3 regions of the Lactobacillus helsingborgensis genome follow, and region 1 is predicted to be linked to each of the others. Evidence: predicted binding sites of a transcription regulator. Region 1 holds the regulator's gene; each other region holds the start of a gene.
The links. The regulator NrdR, encoded in region 1, represses ribonucleotide reductase genes. The targets are predictions, from matches to a motif close to ACACNATATATNGTGT.
Positions count from the first base shown of each region.

Region 2: a site for NrdR is predicted at 2,814-2,829, ahead of nrdJ (ribonucleoside-triphosphate reductase, adenosylcobalamin-dependent). Genes of this name have one in related genera too.
Region 3: a site for NrdR is predicted at 2,134-2,149, ahead of DLD54_RS08670 (deoxynucleoside kinase). Genes of this name have one in related genera too.

Region 1 covers NZ_CP029544.1:1,212,618-1,216,909, forward strand. The annotation lists gene dnaI (primosomal protein DnaI) at 1-799, opposite strand, end outside; gene DLD54_RS05750 (DnaD domain protein) at 809-2,170, opposite strand; gene nrdR (transcriptional regulator NrdR) at 2,173-2,640, opposite strand; gene coaE (dephospho-CoA kinase) at 2,642-3,244, opposite strand; gene mutM (bifunctional DNA-formamidopyrimidine glycosylase/DNA-(apurinic or apyrimidinic site) lyase) at 3,241-4,071, opposite strand; gene polA (DNA polymerase I) at 4,085-4,292, opposite strand, start outside.
Region 2 covers NZ_CP029544.1:92,081-96,372, forward strand. The annotation lists gene DLD54_RS00430 (ECF transporter S component) at 1-20, opposite strand, end outside; gene DLD54_RS00435 (DUF4430 domain-containing protein) at 28-420, opposite strand; gene nrdJ (ribonucleoside-triphosphate reductase, adenosylcobalamin-dependent) at 508-2,742, opposite strand; gene DLD54_RS00450 (YjjG family noncanonical pyrimidine nucleotidase) at 3,381-4,091, shown strand; gene DLD54_RS00455 (aldo/keto reductase) at 4,155-4,292, shown strand, end outside.
Region 3 covers NZ_CP029544.1:1,831,914-1,836,205, reverse strand. The annotation lists gene DLD54_RS08680 (amino acid ABC transporter permease) at 1-466, opposite strand, end outside; gene DLD54_RS08675 (deoxynucleoside kinase) at 733-1,422, opposite strand; gene DLD54_RS08670 (deoxynucleoside kinase) at 1,435-2,085, opposite strand; gene DLD54_RS08665 (ABC transporter transmembrane domain-containing protein) at 2,849-3,460, shown strand; gene DLD54_RS08660 (class III lanthionine synthetase LanKC N-terminal domain-containing protein) at 3,699-4,292, opposite strand, start outside.

The DNA.
Region 1 (4,292 bases):
TTTCTTTGAAATGATCTGCCAGATCGCTCATTGCAAAATTTGACGAGAAAAATGTTGGCAGCACATTATCCATTCTGGCCTGCAGAATTACCGCCAAGACCTCGTCACGCGACCATTGACTCAAACTTTCAGCTCCAATATCATCTAGTATTAAAAAATCAGCGTTAGCAATTTTTTGTACTTCATCCTGAACACTATTATCACTAAAATGACTGGATAAACCTGCAATAAATGTCGGAACATGCAAGAAAACAACATACTTGTCCATGGCAGCAACTTGATTAGCAAGTCCCGCCAATATATATGTTTTGCCGATACCAAAATTGCCCGACAAATAAAGTCCCTTCTGATGAACATCTTTAGCATATCTTGATAAAAATTGCTGAATGCGGGTCATCACTTCGGCTCTTTCCGGGGTCATTTCAATCTGGCTTAAGCGAACATCATGCAACCCATCAGGTAAATTAATCAGGCGCAAATGTCTTTTGATATATATTTCTCTATCATGAATAAGCTTGCTGTCTTCGGGCACAAATTTCAAGCTGATCGCATTTTTATTCATTATCAAATCAGGATAATAGCCTCTGGTGACAGGATCTTTTTTATGCTGGCTCAGATAATAGCCGTAAAGAGTGGGCAGACTTTTATTAATAATGCTGTCATTTAATTGATCTTGATGCTGCGCGATAAAGTTTTGCACCTTAGGTTCAGCCAGTACCCTTTGTTTAATAGCTTCAGGGCTTTGCTCCTCAGCATTACCTGATTGTCCTTTAGCAATATATTTTTTAATGGGTCGCATATATTTCACCTACTTCATGCCATTCTTATTTTCAAAATTCTCAAAAAACTTTTTTAGTTCTTCACTAGAAACTTCGGAATTTATTTTTGGTTTATTTTCAGTCCAATCCGTGCCCTTTTCAATTGACTTACGCGAATTATAACTGCCAAACTGCTTTCTTTTCTGCTCTTGGGCCTTTTTCCTATTGTCCATGTATTCTAAAGCTTGACCACCGGTTTTTACTCCGTGCTGCAGCCAATCATGTAAAATTTTATTTGCCAAACGAAAAGACACATTAGGACCACTTTTCAAGCAGGCATAAGTCAAGATATTGAGTAGTTCTGCTGAAATACCTTTTTCATTATATAAACTATCAAGTACGCGATATTCACTAGCATCCACAAAATCATCCCGGCTGGTCTTAAGCTGATACAAAAATTGTGCCGGTGAGTTCGCTTTTGCGCTTTGTAATAATTCTTGTTCACTGTTACTTAAGTGCTCGTTTTTTACTTCAGAATTGTCCTTTGCACGTGTCTTTTTTTGTAACTGACTTCGAGTAGTTGCTGCATGAATGTTATTAGCAATAGCCTGTTTAATCCGGTTCATATTTAGATGGTAATCACCATGCAAACAGGGCAGTGTTTCATCTACAAATTCCTGTTCAGACAAACCATAAGTTCTCATAATTGCACGAATTGCTTCTCTGTTTTGGTCAATTTCGCTGCCTGCAATTTGGTAAATTTCAAATTGCTGTTTCATAAAGTCCCAGTCAATCTGGCCCTTTTCATTGATAGTGGCAGTATTACGGGTAACAATATTATTTTCTTGGGCAGCCTCTTTAACCTCAATTGAAGGGTCTATTGCTTCTTGGTCTGGTAAGTGAAAGACATCCATAAACGAGGCAGAAATATTTGGTGCTGTTTTCACACCATTAACAAAGTTTTGATTTTGTTTAGTTTCCCGGGCAAAATCATGACTTAATTTATGAAAAGCGCTAATACCCACTTTTTCTTTTAATAAGCTTGCTAACAGCGCAGTCCCAAAAAATTCACTGCTGGACGGGATACTTTTAAGTTCAAAACATAGAATTTTGCCCATTATTTGATTGTCAAGTAGTCGGGTCTCGATTAACCCCACCGCCTCAATCTTGTGCAGAGCCGCAAATAATTTTTTAATATCACAGTCAACTTGTTCTTGCAAACGGTAAATCCCCTGTGAATCTGACAGCATAGCTTGGGCAGAATAATCCTCATTCAGACTTAAATAAAGTGCCACCGCCAAAGAACCAACTAAAGGCTGATATAGCTTAATTAAAACACGCAAATCTGTTGGGTAGAGCTCTACTCTGTTTGTAATATAAAAAGGCTGTTTGGGATTGTTAGTCTCAAACATAATTAATTTCCTTTCTCTCTTCTGGCAATCATATCTTCCATAGTTTTCATGAAGCTAGACATATCTTTAAACTCACGGTAAATTGACGCAAATCGAATATAAGCCACATCATCTATTTTAGCCAATTCATCCATTACCAATTGACCAATTTTTTTGGAAGAAATTTCACTAACTCCTTCCTGCCTGATTTTGTTTTCTACGTGATCAACTAATTCTTCAAATTGCGAACTTGAGATTGGTCTTTTTTGACCAGCTGCCATCACTCCACGCAAAATCTTTTTTCGGTTAAATGGCTCACGTGTGCCATCATTTTTGATTACTAATAAAGGCGTGGTTTCAACACGTTCAAATGTAGTAAAACGAAAGCCACAGTTTTCACATTCGCGCCTACGTCTGATAGCACGATTTTCATCACTCGGACGCGAATCAATTACTTTTGATGCATTTTTATGACAATTAGGACATTCCATTTTAGTCCTCCCCTTTGATTTCAAGTAACAATTCTTCTAATTTAGTCTCAAGGTCTTTTTTTGAACCAGTATTAGTAATCACATAGTCAGCCAATTTTTCCTTTTGCTTAAGTGGCATTTGACTATTGATGCGCTTTAAAGCCGCACCCTGACTAAGGTGATCTCTTTGCATTAGTCTTTCTAGCTGCAATTTTTCTGGTATAGCAATCAGTAAAGTCCGATCACAATATTTTTGACCATTTGACTCAAACAGAACAGGAGCATCAACAACTATTATGGGGCTTTTCTTAGCCTTGTTTAGCGCAATTTTAGCTTGTATTTCTGTAAAAATCAATGGATGAGTAATTTCATTCAAAATTTCAAGTTGTTTTTCATCATTAAAAACTATTTGTCCCAACTTTGAACGATTAAGTGAACTATCCGTATTTAAGACTTCACTTCCAAATTGTTTGATAACTTTTTCATATCCCTGATTACCGGTCTTTAAAATATCATGGGCTATTTGATCGCAATCAATTACTGGAATTTGCATTTTTTCAAAAAAAGCATCTGCAGTGCTTTTACCGCTTGCAATTCCACCAGTCAAGCCTAATATCATTGTCATTTATAAATCACCTGACATTCAGGACAAAAAGTAGTTCCTCGTCCATTGACCTTAATTTTTTCAAGTGGTGTACCACAACGCACACATGGTTCACCTTTATGACCATAAACCTGCAACATTTTTTGAAAGCCACCTGTTTTGCCGTTTGCATCCAGATAGGTATGAATTGTAGTACCTCGTTCAGCAATTGCCAATTCTATTAACGAATTAATGTTATCGTGCAATTGTGCTACCTTTTCTGCGGGAATGGTATTGGCTTGACTTAATGGGTGAATTTTTGTCTCCCACAAAACCTCGTCAACATAGATATTGCCCAAACCTGCAACAACAGATTGGTCAAGGAGTGTGTTTTTAATATTTTTCTTTTTACGTGCTAAACCATTTTGTAAATAAGAAACGGTAAAAGCTGCTGAGTTGGGTTCTGCACCTAATTTGCTAATACCCGTCTTTTCTTTTTCAGTTCCTGTTTTAATTAACTGCATGCGCCCGAACTTACGCACATCATTATAACGCAATGCCGAATTATCACTAAAAACAATTTGCACGTGGTCGTGTTTATCCTTTTTAGTATTTATTTTGACTAAACGATACTTACCCTCCATGCGCAAATGTGACACTACTGTTAAATTGCCGCTAAGCCGAATTAACAAATATTTAGCATAACGATCAATTGTGGTGATTTTTTTACCAACTAACTGCCGTTTAAATTCCTTTGCATCACCAGTTATAATCTTTGGATACCAGACTGTTACTTCTTTGATTGTCTTTCCTTTGATAAGAGGAAGGAGTGTCCGTCTCACAGTCTCAACTTCTGGCATTTCCGGCATTACAAGTTACTCCTTACTTAGCATCAAACCAATTATGACCATATCCGGAATCAGCTACAAGAGGTATGTCTAGTCTTACAGCCGACTGCATAACTTCCGGTACGATCTTTTTAATTGTTTCCAATTCATCCTTTGGCACATCAAAAATCAGCTCATCATGAACCTGGACTACCATCTTGGTCTTAAGATGCATGTCATCTAATTTTTTCTGCATGTTAATC
Region 2 (4,292 bases), 740 kb from region 1:
TTAGTTGAACTGCGGACCATAGCAATTTTAGAAGTTAACTTTTGCTAAAGTAAATTTAATTTTATCTTTGTTAGCAAGCTTCTGTATTGCCGCACCTTTTTGTGCAAACTTGCCGTTAATGGTGTAAGTCCAATAAATCTTCTTGCGCTTATTTTGGCTTTTACCAGCTATTGAAGTAATAAGACCGTGATCACTCTTTATTTTCCAGCACTTTTTCAAACCGCGCATTACAGTTGAGTTCTTAGGCAATTTAATAGTCTTTTTCTTGTAATTCTTGTTATGTACTTTAAGGGTGTAAGTAACTTTGATTTTGCTGCTGGCGTCTACCTGTTGGACATTTTGGGTTGTTTCGTAGCCAGCAAAAGTAAAGGTAAAAATAGTGGCTATTCCGGTTAAAACTGATAATTTGCTTTTCTTCATAATATACTCCTAATCTATAGATTTTTGTGCAAGCACTAAAAACTTCGTACTTAGCTGCTTGCACGGCACTAGTTTAATTTAAAAAACTTATTTAACTGGACATGCACCAGATTCACAGTCTGTTTGGTCAACTAATTCCAAATCTTTTTGATCATCATTTTGTTCTGCAAATACTTGGGCTACATCACCGGTAATTTCAGCTTTTCTTTCCTCATATTTAACTTTATCGATTGGTTCTTTTGGCGCTTGTTTGAGTGAACCACCATAGTATGGCAATAATGAAGTTGACTTAATTACATGCCGGTATTGTTCAAAGAGTGGAGTAATCTTGTCACCTTCATTGCTTTGGAAAGTAACGGTACAGCTAACTGCATTATCTGACCAATAAGTTTGCAAAAAGGCTTGTGTTGCAAATTGTTCTTCAATTGAAACTGTACCGGCAGAAGCAAAGTTCTTGCTGTCGGCGTGAGCAGCACGCAATGGAAATTCAACACAAGTTGTGTTTGGTGAATAAATATCAGGTTCTGAATAGTAACCACATGCGTCCAATGCTTTAAGCAATGGATCAGAAGCTTGGAACCTAATTCTTTGAATTAAGTAGCCGGCATAGTGGAAGTGCATTCCTTCAGAGGCCCCAGCCAATTTGGCAACAGTACCAGAAGGCTTAACAGTTGTGTGCTTGATTGACTCATTGCAGTGTAAAGTCTTGCTGTATTCTTTATCAGCATCAATGACGGCTTGGTAAGCTTCAGTAACCATTTTAATTCCCTGAGGGTCGTAAATTGGCTTTTTAATCTTTGCGCCGGTTTCTTCATCAGTGCTGTCTTCAAAGCCGGTGACAACCCGGTGACCCAAATCATTTAACAGCCAGTCTTGAATACCTGACATTGAAACACCGATTCTACGATTCTTGGAAATGATGTTGCGGGAAATTTCCCAGTCGTAGTCACTAAACGTTACCCGTTTGGCGTAGCGAGTGGCCAACCTGAAAACATCCTTTAGTTTCCAACCTTGTTGTTCTGCAATGTATGGGAATACTTCAAACAGGTTGCATGGCTCACCGTTAGCCAAGGAAATCTCTCCGCAAGGGTTGGTGCCTTCAACGTCGCCGTCAATATCTTTTTGATAGCCGTCAATAATACGACCATAGTTACGAGATAAGTCAAGGTTAACTATTCCTGGTTCACCGTTTTCTCTAATACCGTTAGCAATTGGTTCATATTCATCAAAGTTAGAATCAATTGCTACACTGTTGTTTGATGCCCAACGGTGGTGGTAGAGTTTGTCTTTATCCTGTTTCATCGTGATGAAGTCTTGGTCGGTACTTGTACCTAAAGCCAGTTCAGCTGATCTTCTCACATTGCCGGCAACGACAGTTTTACCAATCAAGTTGCAAATATCCGTACAATCAACAGAAGTTAAATTGCCGCCAACCCGATTGTTAATAATGTTGTTAATATCAAAAAGCATTTCCACTAACGGCATAGGTCCAGAAGCAGTACCGCCAAAACCGTGAATTTTAGCCCCGTAAGGACGAATTCTGCTGATGTCCAGTACCAATTTGGTCTTGTTTTCAGCATTGGTTTGATTAAAATGCATGTCAACTAAACGAGCATTGGCCAAAACCCAACCTTCACGGGTATCAGGCAAGTTGTAGTATACGTAGTCAGGCTTGCCGTCATTTTGCTTTGCCCATTCGTCTTTGTCCGTTGCACCCAATTTAACCGAATCCGCGTATGAGGCACTCTTTTTGTCGATCACGATTGTTAAATCGATTTTGTTATCAACTGTTGGGATCTTTTGAATGTTGTCTTGGACAACAGAAAAGCCAACGCCGCCGCCTTTCATTAGTTGGTCAAAAAGAAATGAAAATGGCATTGAAACCGCTTCTTGCGTTTGCCCTAAATAGTCTGGCACTATATGGCTGTCACCGTATTTTTGGGGACGAATAGCTATAAACCAGCAATTATTCAACGAGTCACCATTACGCTTTTGGTAATCTGTCCCGGAGACCCAGAGGTTTCGACCAGAAGGCGTCGCGCCTAAACCGTAAACCAATTTAAATAGGCTCTTGGCCTCATCAGTTAGTTCATCGACTACTTCATTTGCAGGAGAATCTTTGAGACGAGGATCAAGATTAATATTGCCTTCGATTACGCGTTTAACCGTTTCATCCCAATTTTCGGAACGATTTTTTTCAGGAAGCCATCTGGCGTAGGTCCGTTTGTAAGTAACCCAGCCAAGCTCTCCCCAGTGGGGAGTGACAGTTTGTTTCACTTGATCAATGTAACCCTGATCTAAGGTTATGCTCGTATTTTTCATATTCAAAGTTACTCCTTCAACTAGCAAATTGTTCCACAGACACATCATCTATGGCTACAAATAGAACTATACCACAATATCTTGTATTTACTAGAGGAAAGTTTGCTCTTAAACACAAGTAAAAGTCACAACTTGATGTGCGAGTAAGTTATCGGGGATAATAAAAAAACATATAGAATTCGAAGATATAAAAAAAGCATAATAAGCTAAAAATAGCGTTTATTATGCTTGAATATATTTTTGTTTTTAAACTAAAAATTAGTGCCTAGCTAACGTGAAGAAAAGGAAAATTAAGCCAAGAATAACGACTATTGGCACTAATAAATGAATAAAGAAAATAAAGGCAAGTGTGCAAGTTAAAATGAAAAATAAGATTTTAAATATACCAACGCCCAGTTTTATAAATAACCAAATTAACAAGAATGCTAGTAATAGTCCAACCATGCTTAATCACCCCTTTTATCAGAATTAAGTGATATTATAGCTGATTTTTAAGAAGAGTAATAGTAATGCAAGCAAAATTTAAAAATAGTTAATTTTGTTCCCAATGTGTGAAATATTGTTATAATAGACCTCCACACTAATTTTTAGTGAATACGCATTTTATTCTGCGGAATAATTGGAGAGGAAGAAATTGCTTGCGTTATAAACAAATAATTTTTGATGTTGATGATACTTTGATTGATTTTGCTGCTACAGAAAATTTTGCTCTGCATAGTCTTTTTCAGGCTCATCATTGGCAGTTAACAGACAACATGCAGCGTGATTATCATGCATATAATCAAGGACTTTGGCGTAAGCTGGAACAAGGTAAAATCGATTATAATCAACTCAGCAAGACTGTCTTTAGCGAATTTATCAAAGAAAATTTAGGCATTGATATTGACGGAATTGCAATTATGAACGAATACCGTTCTTATTTTAGTGAAGCTCATAAGTTGCTGCCCGGTGTGACTGATACTTTGCGTTTTGCTAAAAAGCACAATTACGTTTTAACTATTTTAAGTAATGGTGAAGCCTTTATGCAGAGGCACCGTTTGCAATTAGCGGGCATTGATAAATATTTTTCGCTGATTGTGACATCAGAAGAAGCCGGCTTTGCTAAACCGGATACCCGTATCTTTGATTACTTTTTTGCTCATACTGAAATCGGCCCTGAAGAAACTGTGTTCTTTGGAGATGGGCTACAGTCCGACATACTGGGGGCAGAAAATTACGGCTTTGACAGCATCTGGTATAACCACCGTAAACGGAAGAATAATATGAATCTGCATCCCTTATATGAGGTAGCAACATATCCGGAATTTGTGGCTTTGCTCAAGGGTGATTTGCAAAAGCAACCGCAATAATTGCTATCTTTTCCTGTAGAAGTATAGTTCAATCCTGTATAATAATTATTAGAGGTGAGAATAATGACTTTAAATATTCATTCTTTTAATGATACTTATGAATTAAATAATGGCGTTAAAATACCAGTCATTGGTTTAGGAACTTGGCAAACACCTGACGGTGAAGTAGCCAAGAACACTGTGAAGGATGCACTGGATCTG
Region 3 (4,292 bases), 620 kb from region 1:
TATCTTTTACTAAATTAATGACTTCGTTGCCAATAGAGGGAATAACTATTTTGCTAACCTGAGGAATAATAATGTGCGATAAAGTTTGCCAATAGCTTAGCCTTAAAACCCGAGCACTTTCATATTGACCCACCGGTATTGATTGAAAGCCACCACGAAATATTTCCGCAAAATAAGCAGTGTAGTTTAAGATGAAAGCAAAAAGAGCAGCATCGTATCGTTGAAATATAATACCAATGATTGGCAGACCATAAAAAATAAAAATTAGTTGTAAAAGCAGTGGAGTTCCACGCATAATCCAAATATAGAATTTTAGTATTAAGCGCAGTGGCTTAAAGCGAGAAAGTAAACCTAAACTGACGATGATTCCCAGAGGAATAGAAACGATCAAAGTCCAAAAGAACAAGATCAAAGTCATTTTTGCGCCTGTGATTAAAGAGGGCATGATTGAGATGATATAGTCCATTTTCTTCTCCTTTGTATTTAGCTGAGACCGAGTTTAAGTTGGTAAAAATATTTCTACATAACATAATTAAAAAAATATGTGAAAAAAGATATGATTTAATAATAACACAAATCTAGCGCCTTATTACTTTTGATTAAACAATTTAAAGCCTGTATTTGGTCAATTTGAGGCTTGATTATTAAATGACATAAAAAATAGTATAACACTAAGTGAAAAAGAACCCCTAGAGTAATAACTAGGGGTTCTTTGAGTAAGCTAACTTTTGTTTATTGTTCTTCTATTTGAATATCTGTTGGTTTGTCCCAAGAGTTGGGTAATTTACCCATTTCTTTTAGCTTAGTAACAATTTGATCTAGTACAACTTCTCTGGCATGTTCGTCAGTCATGAAGTCCAGCTTGTCACCATCAATCTCCATTTTAGGAGAATAATCATATTTTTCGTACCATGGTTTGTAATAGCGCAAAAGCCGTTTATAGTAATCTTCCAGCGTCGCGTCATAGCTCAGCTGTTCGTATGGTCGACCACGTTTTTGGATCCTTTTAATCATGGTATCGTATGAAACATTAATGTGAACCAGCAGATCTGGGTTTTTCTTTGGCATGTGCTTAAGTTCACCCATCATGTTGTTGAGAAGTTCGTAATATGTATCTACTTCTTCACTCGTTGCGCGCCCAATATCAGCGTTCATTTGGAAGAAAAGGGCATCCTCATAGATTGAACGATCAAGAACGTTGTTATCGTCAGTTAGTGCGTTTTTGATGCTACGAAAACGAGTGTTAAGGAAAAACACCTGAAGTAAGAATGCGTATTTTTTAGGATCAGCGTAAAAGAGTGGCAAAACTGGGTTATTGTCGACACTTTCGTAAAATGGTTTGGTTCCTAAATATTTAGCTAAAATACTGGTTAGACTGGATTTACCGGCTCCAATTGGCCCGCTTAAAACAATAACTGTCATCACGTTCCTTCTCTATTCTAAATTGCCTATTGCATGCAATTTGTCATCAATCTGACGTAAAACTTCTTTTTTGGCATCTTCATCGCAGATAAAATCGTATTTATCCCCGTCGATTTTAATCTTAGGAGATGCATCATAATTTTCATACCATGGTTCATAATACTTAATTAACCTGGCATAGTAGTCTTTTAAACTAGGATCAGTACTGATTTGTTCAAATGAACGTCCACGTTTTTTAATGCGTTTAAGCATAGTGTCTAAAGAAACGTGAATGTAAATCAGTAAATCAGGCTTTTTGCTGGGATTACCGGGGGTATCTTCCATCATATTTTCAAGTAGACTATCATATATCTTAAATTCAGTTGGATCAGCCACTTTGCTGTCTGCATTCATTTTGAAAAAGAGTGCATCTTCATAGATTGAACGGTCTGAAACACTATTTTTTTCTCGAATTGCTTGGTTAATTTGTGCTAAACGGTGGTTAAGCAAGTAAATGTTAAGCAAAAAAGTATAGCGTTTCATGTCTTGGTAATATAAAGGAAGAACAGGATTATTATCTACTCCCTCGTAAAAAGCTTGTGTACCTAAGTGCTCAGCTAAAATACTAGTTAAACTGGATTTACCGGCTCCAATTGGCCCACTTAAAACAATAACTTGGATCACGTTCTTTCTTAAATATTAAATACAACATATAGATTCTTATCTAGTTTAATACGAGATATAGTGGTATACAAGCAAAAAGTAAATTTAAATTGTGTCTTAAAAGTCAAGTGATTTTGTATAATACAGAATAAAAAATTAAGCTTTGATAAAGTAACTAAATTGTTGTTTAAGTTAAATGTTACACGTGGAACTAAAATTAAAAATTAAGAAAGCAAATTTTAAATTTCGGACTGGAAAGTCTTAATTTGCTAGGGCATGTTAGCGATATTATTTGGTATCAATCCCTTTAGTCCGTACTTTGATTCTTTTAATGCTGTAATAAACAATAATTCCTGGTTTAAATTGATTTAATTATGATAAGTGTTTTTGCGCTTATAAAGCAGAATATTTTGCCTTTTTTCAGTCCCAAAAAATTGTTCGTAATATTTATATACTGCCGTGATGAGACAACTCTAAACTAAAAAATTAAAAATAAATTGCATTTATGTTAGTAAAAAAATAAAATAATAAGTAGATTATAAAAGAAACAGCGAATACTTCAAATACAAAGGTAAGCTGATATGTTTCATGCTGTAAATGATACGACGGGCTTTTTAGGAAGAATACAAAAACTATTAAAACTTCCAATAATAATTAAATTATTTAAGAGTCTGCAGCTTTGAAATAGGTCAAAGATTAATGTTCTTTGCAAACTGTTTCTCTCAAGAAGATATGTCATTTTAGTATTAACCCTGAAAATAGGGATTTAGACAGGAAGTAAATCATGGACAACACTGTAGCAAAATTTTCGCTTTGGACCTACGTTAAACGTAATTCAGGTATGTATGTCATTCTGGCTATTTTATATTTTGGGCGGAATTTAGCGCAAATTGGTGCCAGCATTTTTCAAGGTAATGCACTTACTGCTTTGACACAGCACAGTTTAAAGGGTTTTATTGTTGATACAGGTTTAAACTTGCTTAGCTGGGGCTTTTTCCTAATTTTCTTTTTTTGTAGTTCACGGTATTCCGCTGTAATCATCAGGGCTGTCGATAATTCCATTAGGAGTTCATTAGCCCATGTAATTGGTCGTCAAGAATATGAAAGCTTTAATAAACACACGGAAGCTGACTATGTTTCTTGGTTTACTAATGATATTAACCAAATTAATCAAGATGGCTTTTTCAGTTTAGAGCAAACATATAGCAGTGCACTCTTAGGTATTATTGCCAGTGTCATCCTGCTTTCTTATCATCCGCTCTTATTTGTCACCACTTTGGTTTTTGCTGTTGTTATGATTTTATTTCCCCGTCTTTTTAAGAAAAAGTTGGAGGAGTTATCGCAAAAACAAAGCAGTCAAAATGAGGTGTTAACGGCAAAAGCAACTAATATCTAAGTCCTATAGGCCAAAGTGCTGGAATTGTGTAGCACGGATAATGTGAACCCGTGGTAATTATTTGGGCCAAAGAAATAGTTGCTGTAGCGTTCTTTAAGCAAGTTAAGTGCCTGTAATTTTTTGGAAACATAACTATAGTAAACCCTCTAGGTGGCTTTTGGTTTAATCTAGAGGGTTTTTCAATATTTAATAGATAACAAAGAATGTTGCTATTCTTGCGACATAATTAAGACAAACATTACTTATCTAGCGTGGAAAGCAAACTTAGGTAAATTCCTAAATCACCGGTTAATAATCTGTCTTCTTTATTTAGATATGTGATTCCATTAGTCCAGGTATATCTTCCTGACATAGTAGATGAACTTCCTATAATTATTTTTTTGATATTTAATTCATTGGTTATAAGACCTTTTTGAGGAAATTGCTTTAACAAATGTTCAAAGTATAAATAACCCGCATATCCAGTTTTTAAACTAAAATTATCAGGACGTAAGTCCTTTCGTTCATTAATCAAAGGTAGGTTACCTAAGAGATTAGCTGAATGAGAGCTATCATTTATATCAAATAACAAAAATGATAACCATATCCCCCAAAAACCATGCGAAAGACTTAATGATCCTGAATATGATAACATTTTGTTCTGATCCATGAATGAATACAATTCTTGATAAATTTGATTAGAAATAGCATAAACTTTTTTATTGTCTAAAAGATCATTTGCATAAGTTAATCCTATGAGTAATCCTGCTAATCCAAATCCTAAATTAGGGCTTATCTGAAGCTGAGGTTTACCTTTAGGACCAACGTCAAATGAGAGTGGCCATTGATCGGA